Regions from separate parts of the Geobacillus sp. FSL W8-0026 genome, predicted to be linked through region 3. Evidence: riboswitches for the same ligand, from Rfam matches in the RefSeq annotation. Region 3 holds a riboswitch; each other region holds the start of a gene.

Region 1 (4,701 bases), 510 kb from region 3:
CGCCACTTCGCAGCAGGCGGGCGACGGCTTTGCCGAGTTCGGCTTGGCTTTGTTCGAGCTGTCCGTCCACGCAAACGACATCGCCGGCATCAAAGATGGACGCGCCTTGCGGAAGATGCCATGGCAGCCGGCCCAACGCCGCTTTCACAGCGGCCGGCGCCTCTTTCGCCCCTTGACGGCCTTGGTTGCGGCGCACGCCCTCGTCGCAGGCAAAGCCGATGAGAGCCGCTGCTCGTTCCATCGGCGCCAACGGCTGCGATAAATCCAACAGGCGGATGCGCTGATGGAGGCGAAACGCCCGTTCATCGCTCACACTGTCCACCCTCCCCGTCCAGCGACTTTGCTCGGGTTGTTGATACATCGAACCATCTCCTTTCGACGATCAGCTACCTGTTTCTTTCGCTGCCGCTTTGCCGTTCTCCTTCTTGCAGGGGCAGAAAGAGGAAATCGCCTCTTTCCCGCGAATAAAAGAATACAGATCGACAACAGAAAGGGGGACACAGCATGAAATCAACCGTCAACTTACATGACGTCATCGCCGGCCAAAGCGCGCCGCCGCCGTGCGATACAACGCTCGGCGTTCGCTTGACAGAAGCCCGGGACGGCTATGCGAAAGGAGTATGGAAGGTAAGCGAATCGCTGCTCAACGGCAACGGCGTCATTATGGGCGGGTTTGTCGGCGCAGCTGCGGATATTGTGATGGCGTATGCGGTGACGACCTTGCTTCGCGATAACCAAATGCACGCTTCGATCAATTTGCACACGACGTTTCATCGTCCGCTGGAAGCGGGGGAAGCGGAAATCGAGGCGCTAGTGGAAAAACCCGGGCGAACGGTCGTTTATGTGACCGCCACCGTGCGGCAAAGCGGCAAAGAGGTGGCGAGCGCCACGTCATCCGTGATCATCATGGAAAAACGATGAAGGTCATTCGTGCGAGCGGGTCATGGGCAGGATTCCGAAAGAAGGCCAAACAGGCTGGTGAAAAGCGGTTGTTTCTTTCGGACAATGGGGGGAGCGTGTGAAAGACGATTCTGACGCGACAAGGCTTTTCTATTTAAGAAGCGAGGCCGGTAAGCGGCCTGTTTCCTTAAATCACCGCCCCTCAAAACCTACTGGAAAGAAAGCGGCATTTCGGACAACGACTCCGGACGCCTTGGCTCTTCACAACGGGCAGGGGGAATGATGATGGGCTTTGCCCGCCAGCGCGAGCCGAACTGCAGGGGGCGCTCAGTTCCTAACCGCCCCCAGTGACAAAGCGCCGAAGAAAGCGCTGTCAAAAAACAGCGGCTTTTCGGCGCTTTCCGTTGCTTGTTAAGAGCGGACAAACGTTTTCGGCATCACGACGGCGACGACTTGCCCGCGGGCGCATAATTCACCGTTCGCAAACACTTCGGTGTCAACTTGCCATTTTTTCGGGTGAATTTCCGTCACCGTGCCGATGGCCACAAGCGGCACCCCGTGCGGCGTCGGTTTGAGAAAATCGACGTGCAGCGAAGCGGTGACAAAGCGCGGCGGCGTCTCCCCGCTACCCGGCTCATGGCCGTTTTTCCGGTGCAGCGCCAGCGCTGCTGAACCAGTACCGTGGCAGTCGATGAGCGAGGCGATCAATCCACCGTATACAAACCCAGGGATGGCAGTATGTTCGGGGCGCGGCGTGTATACGGTCACCGTCTTGTCCCCTTGCCATCCGGTGCGGAAATGGTGGCCCGTCTCATTCAAACGGCCGCAGCCATAGCACCAAGCGAATTCCTCCGGATAGTCGTCTTGAATGGCGTGAACGATCGTTTCTTCCATGACATCTCCTCCCCTCTTTATTCTTAGTATATCATCCAATTGAAAAAGTCTCGACCCTAAAGCGCACTTTTTGCCCTAAAGTTGCTGTCCATGCTACAATGACCGTCATGAACAACGAAGTGGCTCCATCAGGAATCATTCCCACATGTCAGCCCACACACGGACTGCCATCCGTACAAAACGAAGCTGACAGGACCTATAAGGATGGTGATTTCGGGAAAAATACGGATGGCCACCCATTTTCTATAAAAATGCCGAACTGACGCGGATTTTCATCCTTGGGTGGAGGGCAAACCGTTGCCCATGGAACTTTCCGTGAAAATGCCGAACTGACGCGAGATTTTCACGCCTCGGTGGAGGGCAGATCACACTGCCCATGAAACTTTTCTGATTAAAAAGGCCGCCCATTGGTGTGTGACAGCGGTTTTTCACCGGCCTTCTATGCCACCGGTCGATGTGCGGTCAAGGCAAAAAAATAGAAAGAGGCGCCAGCCACGCTCTGACGCCCAAAGCCCGATCGATGCAAAATCGCGGGCTGCCTGTTTTCATTCTTCTTATCGTTCCGGTTCGTAAAATTCGATCCATTCCCCGTCCGGGCCGAGGAAAAACAAATATTTCGCCCCGTTCGGAAGCGCGGTAATGTCCTCCCAAACGAGCGGAACGCCAAGCGACACGAGCCGCTCTTTCTCCTGTTCAATGCCTTCGACCGTAAATGCGACGTGATGCACTTTTCCTTCCGTCGGCAAATCCGGATTGTATCCTTCGATGAGCTCAACGATGACTTGGCCGTCAAGCCCCAAAAACGCCAGTTTCATCGTCCCGTTCGTATGAATCATCTCGCTGAGCAGCTCGAGGCCGACGACGTTTTGATAAAATACTTTCGATGTTTCAATATCTTTCACTTGGATGCCGACGTGTTCAAATTTTTTGACTGCCATCCGCTGTTCTTCCTTTCTCTCACGTTCTACGATTCAATGGAAAACACAGCCCGCAAATACGGGGTCATTGACGGTGGAAAACGTATTTTTTCCTAGCCCCTGCCATAGATAGCGATCAAGGGCGTACGCCCCCTCCGCTTTCCATCCCTCCGCCTCATCGTTCGTCAGCACGAGGGAAACCATCGTTCCTTGGGTTTCCCATACAGGTGGACATAGCCGTCCCCGCAGTCGATATGCACGACCGCCTAGCGATCGAACCGGATGAGCTCCGTCCGCACGCAGCGCATGACGTGAACGGGAAACGTCGCCGCCACCACATGCGCCGCCATGCAAGCGCGGAGCGACAGTCGTTCCGCCACGCCCCCTCACCTCCCATCATCAAAAACCCCCTTCGCCTCGGAATGATGCGAAAGGGGCCATGAGCCGTTCTTATCATCCAAAGCGAAACCGCTTTGCGGGTGTTAGCACCTTGCCTGCGGCAGGTTGCTGTGGGGTCATCAAGCCCGTTCTCTCGCCCACTCTTGATAAGACGTATGCAATTTATCTTCTATCTTATCATACATCATCAAAGGCAACAATCGTCATTGTTCGACTTCCGGTTGCTCGGACGTGACGCCGACATCTTTCCACGTCAGTTTCGAGCCCGGATCGACCGTAAAGTTGGCGACGCGGTTGTTAACCGCAAGGATGGAGAAGCGATACAGCGTCGGAATGACCGGAACTTCTTCGTTCATCAGCTGTTGCCATTCACTGTAAATTTTCCGGCGATATTCTTTGTCAAACGCCTGCTCCGAATGGCCTTTTTCCAACAGTTCATCGTTTTTCTCATTGACCCAGCGCGAGTAGTTGAACATGACGTTCCGTCCATACAATCCGTATGGATCGACGTCCGTGCCCGTCGCCCACGCGGCTGCGTAAACGTCCACTTTCGGATCATCTTTTTTGACCATATCATAGAAAGAGTTGAACTCCGCCAAGCGTCCGTCCACAAGCTGAACATCGAGACCCACATCTTTCCAGCATTGCATATAAAACTTGGCCAACGGTTCAGCGATGTCCCCGCCGCTCATCGCCAAGAAGTTGATCTTGAATTTTTTGCCGTTCGGATCTTCGCGGAGGCCATCGCCATCCACATCTTTATATCCCGCTTCATCCAGCAATTGTTTCGCTTTTTCCGGATTGTACGTATACCCTTTGATCGAATTGTCATGGTAGCCCGGGAACGACGGCGGAATGAGCGTGTTCGCCGGGAAGCGTAAGCCATGATACAGGCGGTCGGCCACCTCTTGGGTGTTGATGGCGTACGCCATCGCTTGGCGCAGTTTTTTGTTTTGGAATTTCGGATTGTCCATGACGTTTTCTTGCTTTTTCGCATCCCAGTGGCCGAGTTTAAAGCCGATATAGTTGTACGCCAAATCTATTCTGCCGATAAACTGAATATTTTTTGTTCCTTTAGCATTCACATATTGGTCAGTTGGGAATTCTGCAACATCGATTTCCCCTTTTTTCATCGCTTGCAAAATGACTTTCGGGCTGACGACTTTTAAAATGACACCCTTCAATTTTGGTTTGCCATCCCAATAGTCATCATTGCGAACAAACTCGACCGACTCGCCCGGAACGATTTTCTTCACTTTGAACGGTCCGAAGCCGATCGGGTTTTTCCGAATTTTATCCGATTTCGCCAAGTCTTTGATCGGAATGTCTTTCAAGTAATGCTTCGGCAGCGGATAGGCCCAAATGCCGGTCAACACCGACGGATTGGCCTGTTTCCATGTAATCGTCAACGTCTTTTTGTCGATGACTTTAATGCCAGAAATTTTATTCGCTTTGCCGCTATGATACTCTTCCATTCCAACGATGCCTTGGATGAGCGCATCGCCATAGCGGACGCCGGTGTAATCTTTACTGCCAATGACCAAATAGGCGTACTCCAAGTCTTCGGCGGTCACCGGCTGGCCGTCATGCC
Region 2 (4,701 bases), 1.5 Mb from region 3:
GGCCGTCCTCCCTTCCCTTGCTTTTCGAACGACTGCATCGTTGACCGCTTTTTTCATCAGCGCCGTGAAAGAGAGCTCCCGCGCTAGGCGAAGCGGAAGCGGCTCAATGCTCCTCCGTCAGCCGATGATCGCGCATGATCGTTTCCAGCAAATGCTCGCATCCCGCTCGGATCAGGTGATACACTTCGGCAAAATTGCCCGTATAGTACGGGTCTGGCACGTCGTCCGTTTCCCGTTCCGGCACGAAATCGAGCAGCCGAGCGATCACCGCTCTCGACCGGAGGCCGGCCAACCGCCGCAAATCGTTCAAATTGGTGGCATCCATGGCGATGATATAATCGAACTCCTCCAAGTCGCGGCGGGCGACTTGCCGGGCGCGGATGCCGGAATAATCGATCTTGTTCTCGCTTAAAATTCGCCGCGTTTCCGCATGCGGCGGTTCCCCCACATGCCAGCTGCCCGTTCCCGCCGAATCAACGGTGATGACATGCTCTAGTCCCCGCTCTTTCACCAAATGGCGAAAAACAGCTTCCGCCATCGGCGAACGGCAGATGTTTCCAAGACAAACGAACAGCACTTTCACCATCCGAAACGGCCTCCCTTTCGCCATCGTGATGAACATCGTTTCATTCGGTATTGTTTCTTTTTTCTCGCCGGCCTAGCCTCTCTTTCACCGCACAGGCCCGCCTCTCCATTTTACCATACCGTCTGTTTCTCGGCTGGGCAACAGACGATCTCCTCTCCCGCTTTTCAGCGCCGATGTGGTACAATACATGATAACCGCTATGAAAGGAGCGCGAATCATGGACTTATCCAAACCGTCGGCGGAAAACGTCGAATACATGATTGAACAATTGAAACAAAAATTAAAAATGCTCAATTGGGAAGCGATGAAGCCATCACATTTTTCCGAGGAATGGTACGATGAATTGAAAGAGATTTTCGAGATGGTGATGAAACGCGAGACGTTCAGTCCGAGTGAAATGCAAGCCATTGTGGAAGAACTCGGGAATCTGCGCAAAAAGTAAAGGCTTGCCGGTCGTAAGGCGCGCGGTTTTGAAGGGCGGAAAACGGGGCGTCTTTCCGCCGAACCGCGGGGTTCGCTGACATGCCGCACCGGCCAGCCATGATCCAAAGGCGCTTGCCCGCCAAGATAAACATAATTCCCATCGAAAAACTAGGATTGACATTGGCGGCAATTGTGCTAAAATTTTAATCAATTACATCATTGCATACGCTTATCAAGAGCGAGGGAGGGACTGGCCCGATGAACTCCGGCAACCTGCTCTGGCTAGCAAGGTGCCAATTCCAGCAAAAATGGGGTCCATTTTGAAAGATAAGGCGGCGCTAATTCTTCCGCTCTTTCCAAAATCAAAATGGGAAGGGCATTTTTGTCGCCGAGCTGCCGCTTGCTGAGTAAATATCCAACTAATCACGTTGATTTTCTTTGGTTTTATAAGGAGGGAAAAACGATGCTCACGTACGATCAGTGGGAAACGGCAGAAAAACCGTCTTTTCCGTCTGACAATGAAACAAAAGGAGCGCTTGACGTTCTCGCTTGGGCGTACCGCGAGTACGGTGATGAAATGGTGTACGCCTGTAGCTTTGGCATCGAAGGCATCGTGCTGATCGATCTGATTTCCCAAGTGAAGCCGGATGCGGAAATCGTCTTTCTCGACACGGGGCTGCATTTTCAAGAAACGTATGACACGATCGAAAAAGTGAAAGAAAAATATCCTTCGCTCCGCATCGTGATGAAACGCCCGTCACTGACGTTGGAACAACAAGCCGCCCAGTTTGGTGATGAACTATGGAAGCGCGATCCGAACAAATGTTGCGAGCTGCGCAAAGTCATTCCGCTGCGTGAAGCGCTGACTGGGGTGACCGCTTGGATTTCCGGCTTGCGCCGCGAACAATCGCCGACGCGGCGCCATGTCGAATACATCAATAAGGATGACAAATTCCGTTCGGTCAAAGTCTGTCCGCTCATTCATTGGACATGGAAAGACGTATGGAACTACGTGTATAAGCACGATCTTCCGTACAACGTGCTTCATGACCGCGGCTACCCGAGCATCGGCTGCGCTCCGTGTACAGCGCCGGCAGTCGATCCGAACGATTTGCGCTCCGGGCGCTGGGCCGGCCAAGGGAAGACCGAGTGCGGGCTCCATCTCACATAGGAGGAACCCATCGTATGCTCCTTGCGATTGCGGTTTCTCATTTCCTTTTTCTTCGCCATGAACATGGCGGCATGTAAGCGATTTTTCAGTCTATCAATCTAGGAGGTTGTGAACATGAGCGTAAGCATCCCGCATGGCGGCACATTAATCAACCGTTGGAATCCCGATTATCCGCTTGACGAAGCATCCAAAACGATCGAACTGTCGAAAGCGGAATTAAGCGATTTGGAATTGATCGGCACGGGGGCGTACAGTCCGCTCACCGGCTTTTTAACGAAAGCGGACTACGACGCGGTTGTGGAAACGATGCGCCTCGCTGACGGCACCGTCTGGAGCATTCCGATCACGCTCGCGGTGACGGAGGAGAAAGCGAAAGAACTTGCTGTCGGCGATAAAGCGAAGCTCGTTTATAACGGCGACGTGTACGGCGTCATCGAAATCGCCGATATGTACCGCCCGGACAAAACAAAAGAAGCTACGTTCGTTTACAAAACGGATGAACTCGCCCACCCTGGCGTACGCAAACTGTTTGAAAAACCGGATGTGTACGTCGGCGGGGAAGTCACGCTTGTCAAACGGACCGATAAAGGACCGTTCGCCGCGTTTTATTTCGATCCGGCCGAAACGCGGAAGCGGTTTGCCGAACTCGGCTGGAACACCGTTGTCGGCTTCCAAACGCGCAACCCGGTTCACCGCGCTCACGAATACATTCAAAAATGCGCGCTTGAGATCGTCGACGGTTTGTTTTTAAACCCGCTCGTCGGTGAAACGAAAGCGGATGACATTCCGGCTGACATCCGGATGGAAAGCTACCAAGTGCTGCTGGAAAACTATTATCCGAAAGACCGCGTCTTCCTTGGCGTCTTCCAAGCGGCCATGCGCTATGCCGGACCGCGCGAGGCCATTTTCCATGCCATGGTGCGCAAAAACTTCGGCTGCACGCACTTCATCGTCGGCCGCGACCACGCCGGTGTCGGCAATTACTACGGCACATATGACGCACAAAAAATCTTCTCGAACTTTACGGCTGAAGAGCTCGGGATCACGCCGCTCTTTTTCGAACATAGCTTTTATTGCACGAAATGCGAAGGCATGGCGTCAACGAAAACGTGCCCGCATGATGCTGAGTATCATGTCGTTCTTTCCGGCACGAAAGTCCGTGAAATGCTTCGCAACGGCCAAGTGCCGCCAAGCACGTTCAGCCGCCCGGAAGTCGCCGCCGTCTTGATCAAAGGATTGCAACAGCGCGAAGCGGTCACCCCGTCAACGCGGTAAAGGAGGAGCGTCATGAGCACGAACATCGTTTGGCATCAAACATCGGTCACGAAACAAGACCGGCGCGAGCGCAACGGCCATCATAGCGCCATCCTTTGGTTCACCGGGCTGTCCGGCTCCGGCAAATCAACGGTGGCGAACGCCGTCTCTAGACGGCTGTTTGAGCTCGGCATTCAAAACTACGTATTAGACGGCGACAACATCCGCCACGGGCTCAACAAAGACCTCGGCTTTTCCGCCGCCGACCGGACGGAAAACATCCGCCGCATCGGCGAAGTGGCCAAACTGTTTGTCGACAGCGGACAGTTTGTGTTAACGGCGTTTATTTCCCCGTTTGCCGAAGACCGGGCGCTCGTCCGCCGTCTCGTCGACGAGGACGAGTTTATCGAAATTTATGTTAGCTGTCCGCTTGAAGAATGTGAAAAACGCGACCCAAAAGGGCTGTACGAAAAAGCGCGCCGCGGGGAAATTCGCGAATTTACCGGCATCGACTCGCCGTACGAAGCGCCGACAGCGCCGGAGCTGACGATCGAAACCGACCGCTATTCGGTCGAAGAATGCGTCGAGCAAGTGCTCGCTTATTTGCGCGAACGGAGAATGATCCCGGCAGCGAAGGCGGACTGATTGTTCCTCCTTTGCTCAAAAGAACGGAAGAACATTTGCCAAAGTCGTTTGCGCACAAAAGCAAACGATGTACAATAAAAAGCACAGCTAGGCATTCACGCCGCTCTCCGGCGGTTGGCTGAATCATGCACGAAGGGGCTGAAACAACGATGGGAAAAGTCTACCTTGTCGGCGCCGGCCCTGGCGATCCGGAACTGATCACCGTCAAAGGACTAACATGCATTCAACGGGCGGATGTCATTTTGTACGACCGTCTCATTAACGAAGAGTTGTTGTCATACGCCAAGCCGGACGCTGAATTGATCTTTTGCGGGAAGCTGCCCGGCTGCCACGCCATGCAGCAGGAAACGATCAACCGCGCGCTCGTCCTGCATGCCAAAAAGGGGAAAACTGTCGTCCGCTTAAAAGGCGGCGATCCATTCGTGTTCGGGCGCGGCGGCGAAGAGGCGGAAGCGCTCGTCAAGCATGGGATTGAGTTTGAGATCGTTCCCGGTGTCACCTCTGCCATCGCCGCAGCGGCGTATGCCGGCATCCCGGTCACCCATCGCGAGTTCAGCTCAAGCGTCGCCTTTGTCACCGGGCACCGGCGCGAAGGAAGCGGCGACGAAATTCAATGGGAAAG
Region 3 (4,701 bases):
CGTCAAACAGCCGTGCGCTTTCGCCAGCTCGACGACAGCGCGAATGTCGGTCACTTTTAACAGCGGGTTGGACGGCGTTTCCATATAAATGACTTTCGTGTTCGGCCGGATGTTTTCCGCCACCGCCTTGCGATCGGTCATATCGACGAACGTATAGTCAATGCCAAACCGGCTCAGCACTTCGGTGACGATCCGGTACGTGCCGCCGTAGACGTCTTCGGTTACGAGCACATGGTCGCCTTTGGACAGGAGCAACAACGCCGTGGAGATGGCGGCCATGCCCGAGGCGAACGCGAACCCGCGCACACCGCCTTCCAAGGCGGCGATCGTCTCCTCAAGCGCCTCGCGCGTCGGGTTGCCGGAGCGGCTGTAGTCGTATTTGCCAAACGAGTCGAAATCGAACTGATGGAACGTGGAGGCGTGCTGGATCGGCACGCTCACCGCCCCGGTTGCGCGGTCGACTTTCCATTCGTTATGGAGCAGTTTTGTCGAAAACGACCATTCCCGTTCCATCGCTCACACCTCTTTCATGTTTTTGAACGCTTGCGCCAAGTCGGCGATCAAATCATCGGCGTGCTCAATGCCGACCGAGAAGCGGAGCAGCCGGTTGCAGACGCCGTTTCGGATGCGGATGTCTTCCGGAATGTCCGCGTGCGTCTGCGTCGCTGGGTACGTGATGAAGCTTTCAACCCCGCCTAGGCTTTCCGCGAACGTAATAAGGCGCAAGCTTTTTAAAAATCCGTTCACCCACTTTTCATCGGCAATCCGGAACGACAGCATCCCACCTCTTCCTGGATATAAGACGTCGGTCACGTCTTCCTGTTCGCGCAAAAAGGCGCTGATGCGCTTGGCGTTTTCTTCATGCTGGCGCATCCTTAGCGCCAACGTTTTCATCCCGCGGATCAATAGCCAAGAGTCAAACGGGGACAAGACGGCGCCGATGGCGTTATGGTACTCGGCCAAGCGTTGACAAAGCGCTTCTCCCTTGGCGACGACCAAGCCGGCCAACACATCGTTATGGCCGCCTAAATATTTCGTGGCGCTGTGGAGGACGATATCGGCTCCTTGTTCGATCGGGCGCTGGAGCACCGGGGTGTAAAACGTGTTATCCACGATCAACAATAGCCCGTGCCGTTGGGCAAGCTGGGCGACCGCGGAAATATCGGTCTCGTGCATCAGTGGGTTTGTCGGCGTTTCCAAGAAAATCGCCTTCGTTTTTTCGCTGATACACGCTTCCACCGCATCGAGATCGGAAAAATCGACATAATGGAACCGAAGACCGTACTTGCGCCAGCCGCGCTCAAACAGCCGGTACGTGCCGCCGTAAAGGTCGGCCGATACGAGAAACTCATCTCCGCTCTCAAACAAGGCGAGCACCGTCTGAATGGCGGCCATGCCGGAGCTGAACGCATAGCCTTGATCGCCGCCTTCCAGCTTTGCGATCGCCTCCTCAACAATTTTGCGCGTTGGATTGCCGGTGCGGATGTAGTCAAACCCGGTCGATTCCCCGATGCCGGCATGGCGGTAGGCGGTCGAAAAATAGACGGGCGGGTTGACCGTTCCTGTCACGGTTTCGCTCCGGTTGCCGATTTGCGCTAACAACGTCTCCAGTTTCTCCATCTCATCTCTCTCCTTCTGCAAAAAAATTCCTCTTGCCCAACGACCGGCGGCCGCAGCGCCCAAACGCTTCGCTGCCGCCCCGCCTCACAGGTCGGCAAAACGGCCGCCGAAACAAAGGAAAATAAAAAAAGTCTTCCAAGAAGAAGACTTTTCCATACACATGGTCATGCTTCTTCTTATCTGCCGAATTGAATGCTCAATTCGCTGGATTTAGCACCTGGCCGCCGGGCGGCTGGTTGCTGAAGCTTCATTGGGCCAGTTCCCTCCGCTTCTCTCGATAAGAACAGGATGGGTATTCAATTTTGTTGCAATTTTATTTATTAAGAAATGTAACGCATTCCAGCGGTTTTTGCAAGTCTTTTTTTCGCTGCGCATCACTCGGCAAATTCACAAAAAATTCGAGCCCTTGATTAACATTTTTTGTACAAATATGTTACAATAACAGATGAACTTGCGCTTTCACTGGAGGATGGTCATGACAGCAGGAACGATGCGCGATTACGCGCTATATAGCGGGGAGCTTCAGGAGAAAATCGAACTGCTCGTCTATTTGCCAAGCAATTTTTCCCCGCTTTACAAATATTCTTTATTAATCGCTCAAGACGGCAAAGATTACTTTATGTACGGAAAAATGAAAACGGCTGTCGAAACGTTAATGGCCAACGGCACGATTGACCGCACGATCGTCGTCGGTATTCCGTATCGGAATGTAAACGACCGCTATGAAAAGTATCATCCATCGGGAACGAAGCACGGAGCGTATCTCCGCTTTCTAGCCCATGAACTCGTGCCGTTTTTGGACCGCGAACTGCCGACGTATCAAATGGGCAAAGGCCGGGCGCTCATCGGTGATTCGCTCGGCGGGACCGTATCGTTGACCGCCGGACTGTTGTATCCGCATACATTCGGAAAAATCGCCATGCAGTCCCCCTACATCGATGATTCGCTCTTGGCGCTCATTCGCTCATTCCGCGATCCGTCGCTGCTCGCCATTTACCATTCCGTCGGCTCGGAAGAAACGGCTGTAAAAACGACAGACGGACAAGTGCGCGACTTTGTGACCCCGAATCGAAAGGCGCGAGATTTGTTGGTCGAAAAAGGGTTTGCCTATACGTACCATGAGTTTGCCGGCGGCCATGCGTGGACGCATTGGCAGCCCGATGTGCCTCGGGCGCTATCGACGATTTTGACGCTGTAGCCGTCCAACGCTAACCATCTCAAGGAGGGGAATTGAAATGAAATACGGCATTGTCATCTTTCCGTCCAAACGAATCCAAGATTTCGCCAACTCCTACCGGAAGCGGTATGACAGCCATTACGCCCTCATCCCGCCGCACATTACATTGAAATATCCATTTGAGGCGGACGAGGAGAAGTTGAAGGCGATGGCAAAGGAGCTGCATCGCATCGCAGCGAAAACGCCTCCAATTCCGATTAAAGTGACGAAATTCAGCTCGTTTTACCCGACCAGCAACGTCATTTATTTGAAAGTGGAGCCAAACGACGTGCTTGAACGCCTTCATGAGCAGCTGCACAGCGGCTTGTTTTCCGGGCAGCCGGAGTTTGTGTTCGTGCCGCACATTACGATCGGCCGGGACTTGCCGAGTGGCGAATATGCGGATGTATACAGCCAGCTGAAGCTGCAAGACGTCCATTTTGAGGAAACGGTCGATCGCTTCCATCTCCTTTATCAGCTGGACAACGGGTCGTGGACCGTCTACGAGACGTTTATCGTCGGAGGAAAGGAAACGGTGTAGCCGATGAACATCGCCATTGGAACGAGCAAAGACCGGCCCCTTTATGAAGACGCGTTGCGCGTCCGCCGCCTTGTCTTCATCGAGGAACAGCACGTGCCGGAGGAAGAAGAAATCGATCAGTTTGAAGATGACGCCTTCCATCTCGTTTTATATGATGGTGACATCCCGGTCGGTGCCGGACGTCTTCGTTTCATCGACGAAGGGGTCGGCAAAATCGAACGGATTTGCGTCTTGCCTTCCTACCGGGGGCGGGGAGCCGGCCGCATGGTCATGGAAGCCATCGAGCAGCTGGCGACATCAAAAGGGGCGAAAAAAGTGAAGCTAAACGCCCAGACGCACGCGGAACCGTTTTACCAACAGCTCGGCTATACAACCGTGTCCGATGTATTTCTAGATGCCGGCATTCCACACGTCGCCATGGTCAAGCCGCTCGAATAGCGAACGAAAGGGAGCTTGCACGCGCAGAGCTCCCTTTCGCTTATTTTTTGTTATTCAACATATTGGCAATCGTATTCAAATCGATTTGCTTGCCGTTATGGACGATCGTTTTCACAATTTGATCCTCAAGTTCCTTTGGCACTTTCCGATTGGCGATTTGCGCCACCCGTTTCACGACTTGACGAACCGTTTTTTCATCGCTGAAGTTGGCGTTTTGCAGCGAGTTGGCGAGCTCAAAAATCTCTTTCATGTTGACGCCTGTTTTCTTTTCGATGTTTTTGAAAAACTGCTGATCCATAGTTCCTCCCCCTTCTTCCTGCTATATCGTATGACAACGCTCCTTCGGCGTGCACGTGACCGAAAGAAAATACGAGCCGCTCCGTGGCGCCGAAACGGCCCGTATCGACTGCGCGCGTCTGTTAAGCGACAAATGCCGCACCGACAATGATCAGCAAGATGAACAACACAACAATCAACACAAAGCCACCGCCATAGCCAAAACCGCCATAGCCGTAGCCGTAATACGGAAAGCCGTAACCGCAGAAGCCCATTCGGATGCACCTCCTTCTCCGTTTACTGTATCGTATTCATGAGCGCGCGCCAGCGTATGGGCGCAACCGCCATTTTGTCAGCCAAATCGGCGGAACAGCTCGGCAAATTCCCGCTCCTTCTTAGTAAACCATCGCTCAATGTAGTCCAAGTTGCCTTGCACCTTTTGGAGAAACCCGTTGTTCAGCTTTTCGATTTCTTGCAGCTGTTTGGTAAAATCGCTTCCCCATTGTTCAAACAGGCGGATGAACGTTTCATGTCCTTCTTTGCGCGAGGCGACCCAGCCTTCCAACGCTTTTTCCAGTTCTTTGCTCACGATGTTTCCCCCCTTTTCTTT
Region 4 (4,701 bases), 330 kb from region 3:
CGATGGTGACGGAAGGATAAACATGGCCGTCATTTTCGGCTCAATTCGGGCACCCTATACATATGGAAGAAATGAAACAAGGGGGTGCGAAAGATGGCGCTGCAATCGGCGCGCATCGATGTGACCGATCGGGTAATCGGCAAATGGAACGGCCGCACGCTTGATTTGTATGCGGAAGGGGAGCTGATCGGCCATGTTCCGCTTCCGGAGACCGTTCCGTTAAAAAGCGGCTATACAGTGCAAAATGGAAAAGTTTACAAAGACGTGACCGCTACCGTTGAGCCGGGGCAAAAATATGTCGACTGCGACGGGGAAGCGGGCTGGTGTTGAAAGGCAACGGTGGATGGCCGTTGCTTTTTTTCAACCTTTGGCTCGCATCGATCATACAATAGAGCACAACATTGGTGGAGTTAGGTGGGGCGGATATGCGACAAGTGGAAAAGGTGATCATCGTCGAGGGGAGATCGGATAAACAAAAGGTGGCGGCGGTGTTGAATGAACCGGTCGTGATCGTGTGTACGAACGGGACGATCAGCGATGCCCGCTTGGAAGAGTTGGCCGACGAGTTCGAAGGCCAAGATGTATACGTGCTTGCCGACGCCGATGAGGCGGGGGAGAAGCTGCGCCGCCAGTTTCGCCGCATGTTTCCCGAAGCCGAACATATTTATATTGACCGGGCGTACCGGGAAGTGGCGGCCGCTCCGCTTTGGCATTTGGCGCAAGTGTTGCTGCGCGCCGATTTTGAGGTGCGAATGGAATGGTTGATGAAGGGGGGAAGCGGGTGAACGCGATCGATCGCAATGAGCTCAGAAAAACGATCGAGAACGAGCCGCTTTTGGCGCTGTATTTGTATACCCCGCTGTGCGGCACATGTCAATTGGCGCGGCGGATGCTCGTGATTATCGAGCAGCTATTCCCGACGTTGCCGTTTTACGAAACGGATATCAACTATATTCCTGAGCAGGCTGTGGAGTGGCAAATTTCCAGCGTTCCATGCTTGCTTCTTTTTGTTGACGGAGCGATGGCCGACAAATGGTATGCGTTCCCTTCCGTCACCGATTTGTATGAGCAACTGCAAGCCCGGCTGCCGCGTTGACTGTCCCCCTTTTTTTGACTCCGTTTGACACATTTCTTGGGAAATGACAAAAACGGCGTCCGTTCGTCAACAGGCTGTCGAGATTTTTGTAAAGGATTCTTGCCCCCACATATGGAAATAGAGAACAAAGGACATGGGGGTGATGGTCAATGGAAGTGCGTGAGTTTGTGGAACGGTTCATCGAGCGGATGCAAATGTTGCGTCATTTGTTGCCGATTTTGCCGGACGAGCAGTTATGCGTTCGGTTTGAAAGCGACGGGGAGGCCGCTTCCGTCTTGCTTGGCAAAGAGCCGGCCATCGTTGAGTGCGAGAACGATGAACGAAACACGTTGACGGTGCGCGGTTCGAAGGAAGCGCTCGCCTCCTTGCTGAGCGGTGAGCTGAAGCTGCAGCAGCTCGTCCGGCTGCAAGAAGTGCACGTATCGGGAAGCTTCCGCCATTTATTGCTGCTGGAGTCGCTCCTCCATTTGGCCAAGCCGTATCGGCATGTTGGATAAAAAATAGGTTGACACGATTCGACATCCAATGATACAATCACATTCGTAACCAAATTGAATACATTTGCGTTGTGCTCTTATCAAGAGAGGTGGAGGGATGTGCCCAATGAAGCCCGGCAACCGTCAGCGCTTGCGCTGAAATGGTGCCAATTCACACAAAGCAGCCTGCTTTGAGAGATAAGAGACGGAATGGTAGACAATACCTTTCTGTTCTCCGCGGGCAGAAAGGTTTTCTTTTTGCGCTTGCTTGGGCGCTGGGCGTGAACAGCCCGCTTCGGCTGCTTGCGCGGGCGCGCTCGGCGGCGGGGCTTGCGCCTGCTGGCGAACGGGAAGCGCACGGCAAGAAAGGAAGGTGAAACGATGATCACCCTTGAACAGGTGACGAAAGTATACCAAGCGGCCAACGGTGCGGTGACAGCCGTTGACAACGTGTCGCTTGAGATTCGCGAAGGAGAAATTTTTGGAATTATCGGCTACAGCGGGGCCGGAAAAAGTTCGCTCATTCGGCTGTTAAACGGATTGGAAAAACCGACGAGCGGTCGGGTGATCGTCGCCGGCCGCGACATGGCGCGCGTGAAAGGTCGGGAGCTTCGAAACGCCCGTCAGGAAATCGGCATGATTTTCCAGCATTTCAACTTGCTTTGGTCGCGCACCGTCAGGGAAAATATCGCTTTTCCGCTCGAGATCGCCGGTGTTCCGAGAGAGGAACGGCAAAAGCGCGTCGATGAGCTCATCCAGCTTGTCGGTCTCACCGGGCGGGAAGAGGCGTATCCGTCGCAGCTGAGCGGCGGGCAAAAGCAGCGGGTCGGCATCGCGCGGGCGCTCGCCAACAATCCGAAAGTCCTGCTTTGCGATGAGGCGACGTCCGCCCTCGATCCGCAGACGACGGACGCGATTTTGGATTTGCTCGTTGACATCAACAAGCGGCTCGGGCTGACGATCGTGCTCATCACCCATGAAATGCACGTCATTCGCAAAATTTGCGACCGCGTCGCGGTGATGGAAAGCGGCAAAATCGTCGAACAAGGCGACGTGCTGCACGTGTTCCGGAACCCGCAGCAGCCGATTACGAAACGGTTCGTCAAGCAGCTGGTCGAGCCGGAGGAAACCGAAGAAGCTGTCTCGCATCTGTTCGGCCACTACCCGAACGGGGTGATCGCGCAGTTGACGTTTGTCGGCGCCGCCGCTGGACAGCCGCTCATTACGCAAGTCGTCCGCCAATTTGCCGTTGATGTCAACATTTTACAAGGAAAAATTTCACAAACCCATCAAGGCGCCTACGGCGTGCTGTTTGTGCACATCGACGGGGCGGCGGATGAAATCGGTCGGGCGCTCGACTATATTCAAGACCAACAAGTGGCGGTGGAGGTGATTCACGATGCTCGCTAACCTCCTGCCGAACGTGCAATGGGAAACGATGTGGGCGGCAACGGTCGAGACGCTGTACATGACCGGCATGGCGGTCGCCGCCACGTTCGTCCTCGGAGTGGTGCTTGGGCTGCTGTTATTTTTAACGGCAAAGGGAAACCTATGGGAGAACCGGCTGGCCAATACGGTCATCGCGGCGTTCGTCAACATTTTCCGCTCCATTCCGTTCATTATTTTGATCATTTTGCTTATTCCGTTTACGAAATGGCTCGTCGGGACGATGCTCGGCGCCAACGCGGCGCTGCCGGCGCTCATCATCGGTGCGGCGCCGTTTTACGCCCGCATGGTTGAGATCGCCCTCCGCGAAATTGACAAAGGGGTCATTGAAGCGGCGCAGGCGATGGGCGCCTCGACGTGGACGATCATTTGGAAGGTGCTTTTGCCGGAATCGTTGCCAGCTCTTGTCTCGGGGATTACCGTCACCGCGGTGTCGCTTGTCGGCTATACGGCGATGGCTGGCGTTGTCGGCGCCGGTGGACTTGGGAATTTGGCGTATTTGGAAGGATTTCAGCGCAGCCATAACGATGTGACGTTTGTCGCGACCGTGTTGGTGCTTGTGATTGTCTTTGTCATTCAGTGGATCGGTGACATTGTCACTTCCAAAATAGATAAACGATAAAAGGAGGAAAAAATCGATGAAAAAATGGCTTGGCGTGCTGTTCGCTTCCGTCTTGGTGTTCGCCTTGGCGGCTTGCGGCGGCAACAACAACGCCGCCGATGAGGGTGGCAACGGCAAATTGGTAAAACTGAAAGTCGGCGCCTCGAACGTGCCGCATGCGGAAATTTTGGAAAAAGCGAAACCGATTTTGAAGAAAAAAGGCATTGACTTGGAGATCATTACGTTCCAAGACTATATTTTGCCGAACAAAGCGTTGGCCGACAAAGAAATTGATGCCAACTACTTCCAACACATTCCTTATTTAGAGTCGCAAATGAAAGAGCATGGCTACCAATTCGTTAACGCCGGTGGCATTCATATTGAGCCGATCGGCTTGTACTCGAAAAAATACAAAAGCATCGAAGAGCTGCCGGACGGCGCAACGATCATCATGAGCAACTCGGTCGCCGACCACGGCCGTATTTTGTCGATGCTGCAAGAAAAAGGGCTCATTAAACTGAAACCGGGCGTCGATAAAACGAAAGCGACGGTGAACGACATCGTCGAAAATCCGAAGCATTTGAAGTTTAAGGCCGATGTCGACGCTGGGCTGCTGCCGCAAATTTACAAAAACGGCGAAGGCGATGCGGTGCTGATCAATGCCAACTATGCGCTGGACGCCGGCTTGGATCCGGCGAAAGACCCGATCGCTGTGGAGTCGCCGAAAAACAATCCGTATGTGAACATTGTCGCCGTGCGCAAAGGCGATGAAAACCGGAAGGAAATCAAAACATTGGTCGAAGTGCTGCAATCGAAAGAAATTCAAGATTTCATCAAAGAAAAATACCACGGTGCCGTCATTCCAGCGGCGGAAAACAATCAATAACGGGAGCGGTTCGCTCCCGTTATTTTTCGTCAGCGGTTCTAACATGGCAACGGGCGGAGAAATGGTGAAGCCGTGCAGCGCGCGACAACGGCCGGTCAGCGGCTTGAGCCCTCCCGCTTGCGCCAAGGGCAGTGCTCATCGCCTAGAAGGCCGGTGAAAAACCGCTGACACACCAATTGGAGGCGTATTTTCATTC

The links. A riboswitch is a leader RNA that binds a small molecule or an ion and turns the genes downstream of it on or off. The one in region 3 is predicted to bind S-adenosylmethionine.
Region 1: it holds a riboswitch for S-adenosylmethionine, as region 3 does, so the genes downstream of both, NST29_RS10895 (VOC family protein) here and NST29_RS13475 (methionine biosynthesis PLP-dependent protein) in region 3, are expected to answer to the same signal.
Region 2: it holds a riboswitch for S-adenosylmethionine, as region 3 does, so the genes downstream of both, NST29_RS02885 (phosphoadenylyl-sulfate reductase) here and NST29_RS13475 (methionine biosynthesis PLP-dependent protein) in region 3, are expected to answer to the same signal.
Region 4: it holds a riboswitch for S-adenosylmethionine, as region 3 does, so the genes downstream of both, NST29_RS15215 (methionine ABC transporter ATP-binding protein) here and NST29_RS13475 (methionine biosynthesis PLP-dependent protein) in region 3, are expected to answer to the same signal.

Annotation. Positions count from the first base shown of each region.
Region 1 covers NZ_CP150194.1:2,180,530-2,185,230, forward strand. The annotation lists gene hutG (formimidoylglutamase) at 1-361, opposite strand, end outside; gene NST29_RS10885 (PaaI family thioesterase) at 505-921, shown strand; gene NST29_RS10890 (PaaI family thioesterase) at 1,312-1,794, opposite strand; gene NST29_RS10895 (VOC family protein) at 2,349-2,732, opposite strand; SAM riboswitch class I at 3,159-3,263, opposite strand; gene opp4A (oligopeptide ABC transporter substrate-binding protein) at 3,314-4,701, opposite strand, start outside.
Region 2 covers NZ_CP150194.1:579,082-583,782, reverse strand. The annotation lists gene NST29_RS02895 (low molecular weight protein-tyrosine-phosphatase) at 104-586, opposite strand; gene NST29_RS02890 (DUF1128 domain-containing protein) at 804-1,028, shown strand; SAM riboswitch class I at 1,236-1,343, shown strand; gene NST29_RS02885 (phosphoadenylyl-sulfate reductase) at 1,473-2,180, shown strand; gene sat (sulfate adenylyltransferase) at 2,295-3,455, shown strand; gene cysC (adenylyl-sulfate kinase) at 3,468-4,079, shown strand; gene cobA (uroporphyrinogen-III C-methyltransferase) at 4,229-4,701, shown strand, end outside.
Region 3 covers NZ_CP150194.1:2,693,878-2,698,578, forward strand. The annotation lists gene metC (cystathionine beta-lyase) at 1-513, opposite strand, end outside; gene NST29_RS13475 (methionine biosynthesis PLP-dependent protein) at 517-1,620, opposite strand; SAM riboswitch class I at 1,794-1,904, opposite strand; gene NST29_RS13480 (alpha/beta hydrolase-fold protein) at 2,090-2,818, shown strand; gene NST29_RS13485 (YjcG family protein) at 2,856-3,377, shown strand; gene NST29_RS13490 (GNAT family N-acetyltransferase) at 3,381-3,815, shown strand; gene NST29_RS13495 (stage VI sporulation protein F) at 3,856-4,113, opposite strand; gene NST29_RS13500 (YjcZ family sporulation protein) at 4,235-4,366, opposite strand; gene NST29_RS13505 (hypothetical protein) at 4,444-4,680, opposite strand.
Region 4 covers NZ_CP150194.1:3,028,851-3,033,551, reverse strand. The annotation lists gene gcvH (glycine cleavage system protein GcvH) at 1-20, shown strand, start outside; gene NST29_RS15235 (YusG family protein) at 94-330, shown strand; gene NST29_RS15230 (toprim domain-containing protein) at 426-785, shown strand; gene NST29_RS15225 (thioredoxin family protein) at 782-1,096, shown strand; gene NST29_RS15220 (hypothetical protein) at 1,246-1,593, shown strand; SAM riboswitch class I at 1,668-1,777, shown strand; gene NST29_RS15215 (methionine ABC transporter ATP-binding protein) at 1,954-2,982, shown strand; gene NST29_RS15210 (methionine ABC transporter permease) at 2,972-3,640, shown strand; gene NST29_RS15205 (MetQ/NlpA family ABC transporter substrate-binding protein) at 3,657-4,505, shown strand.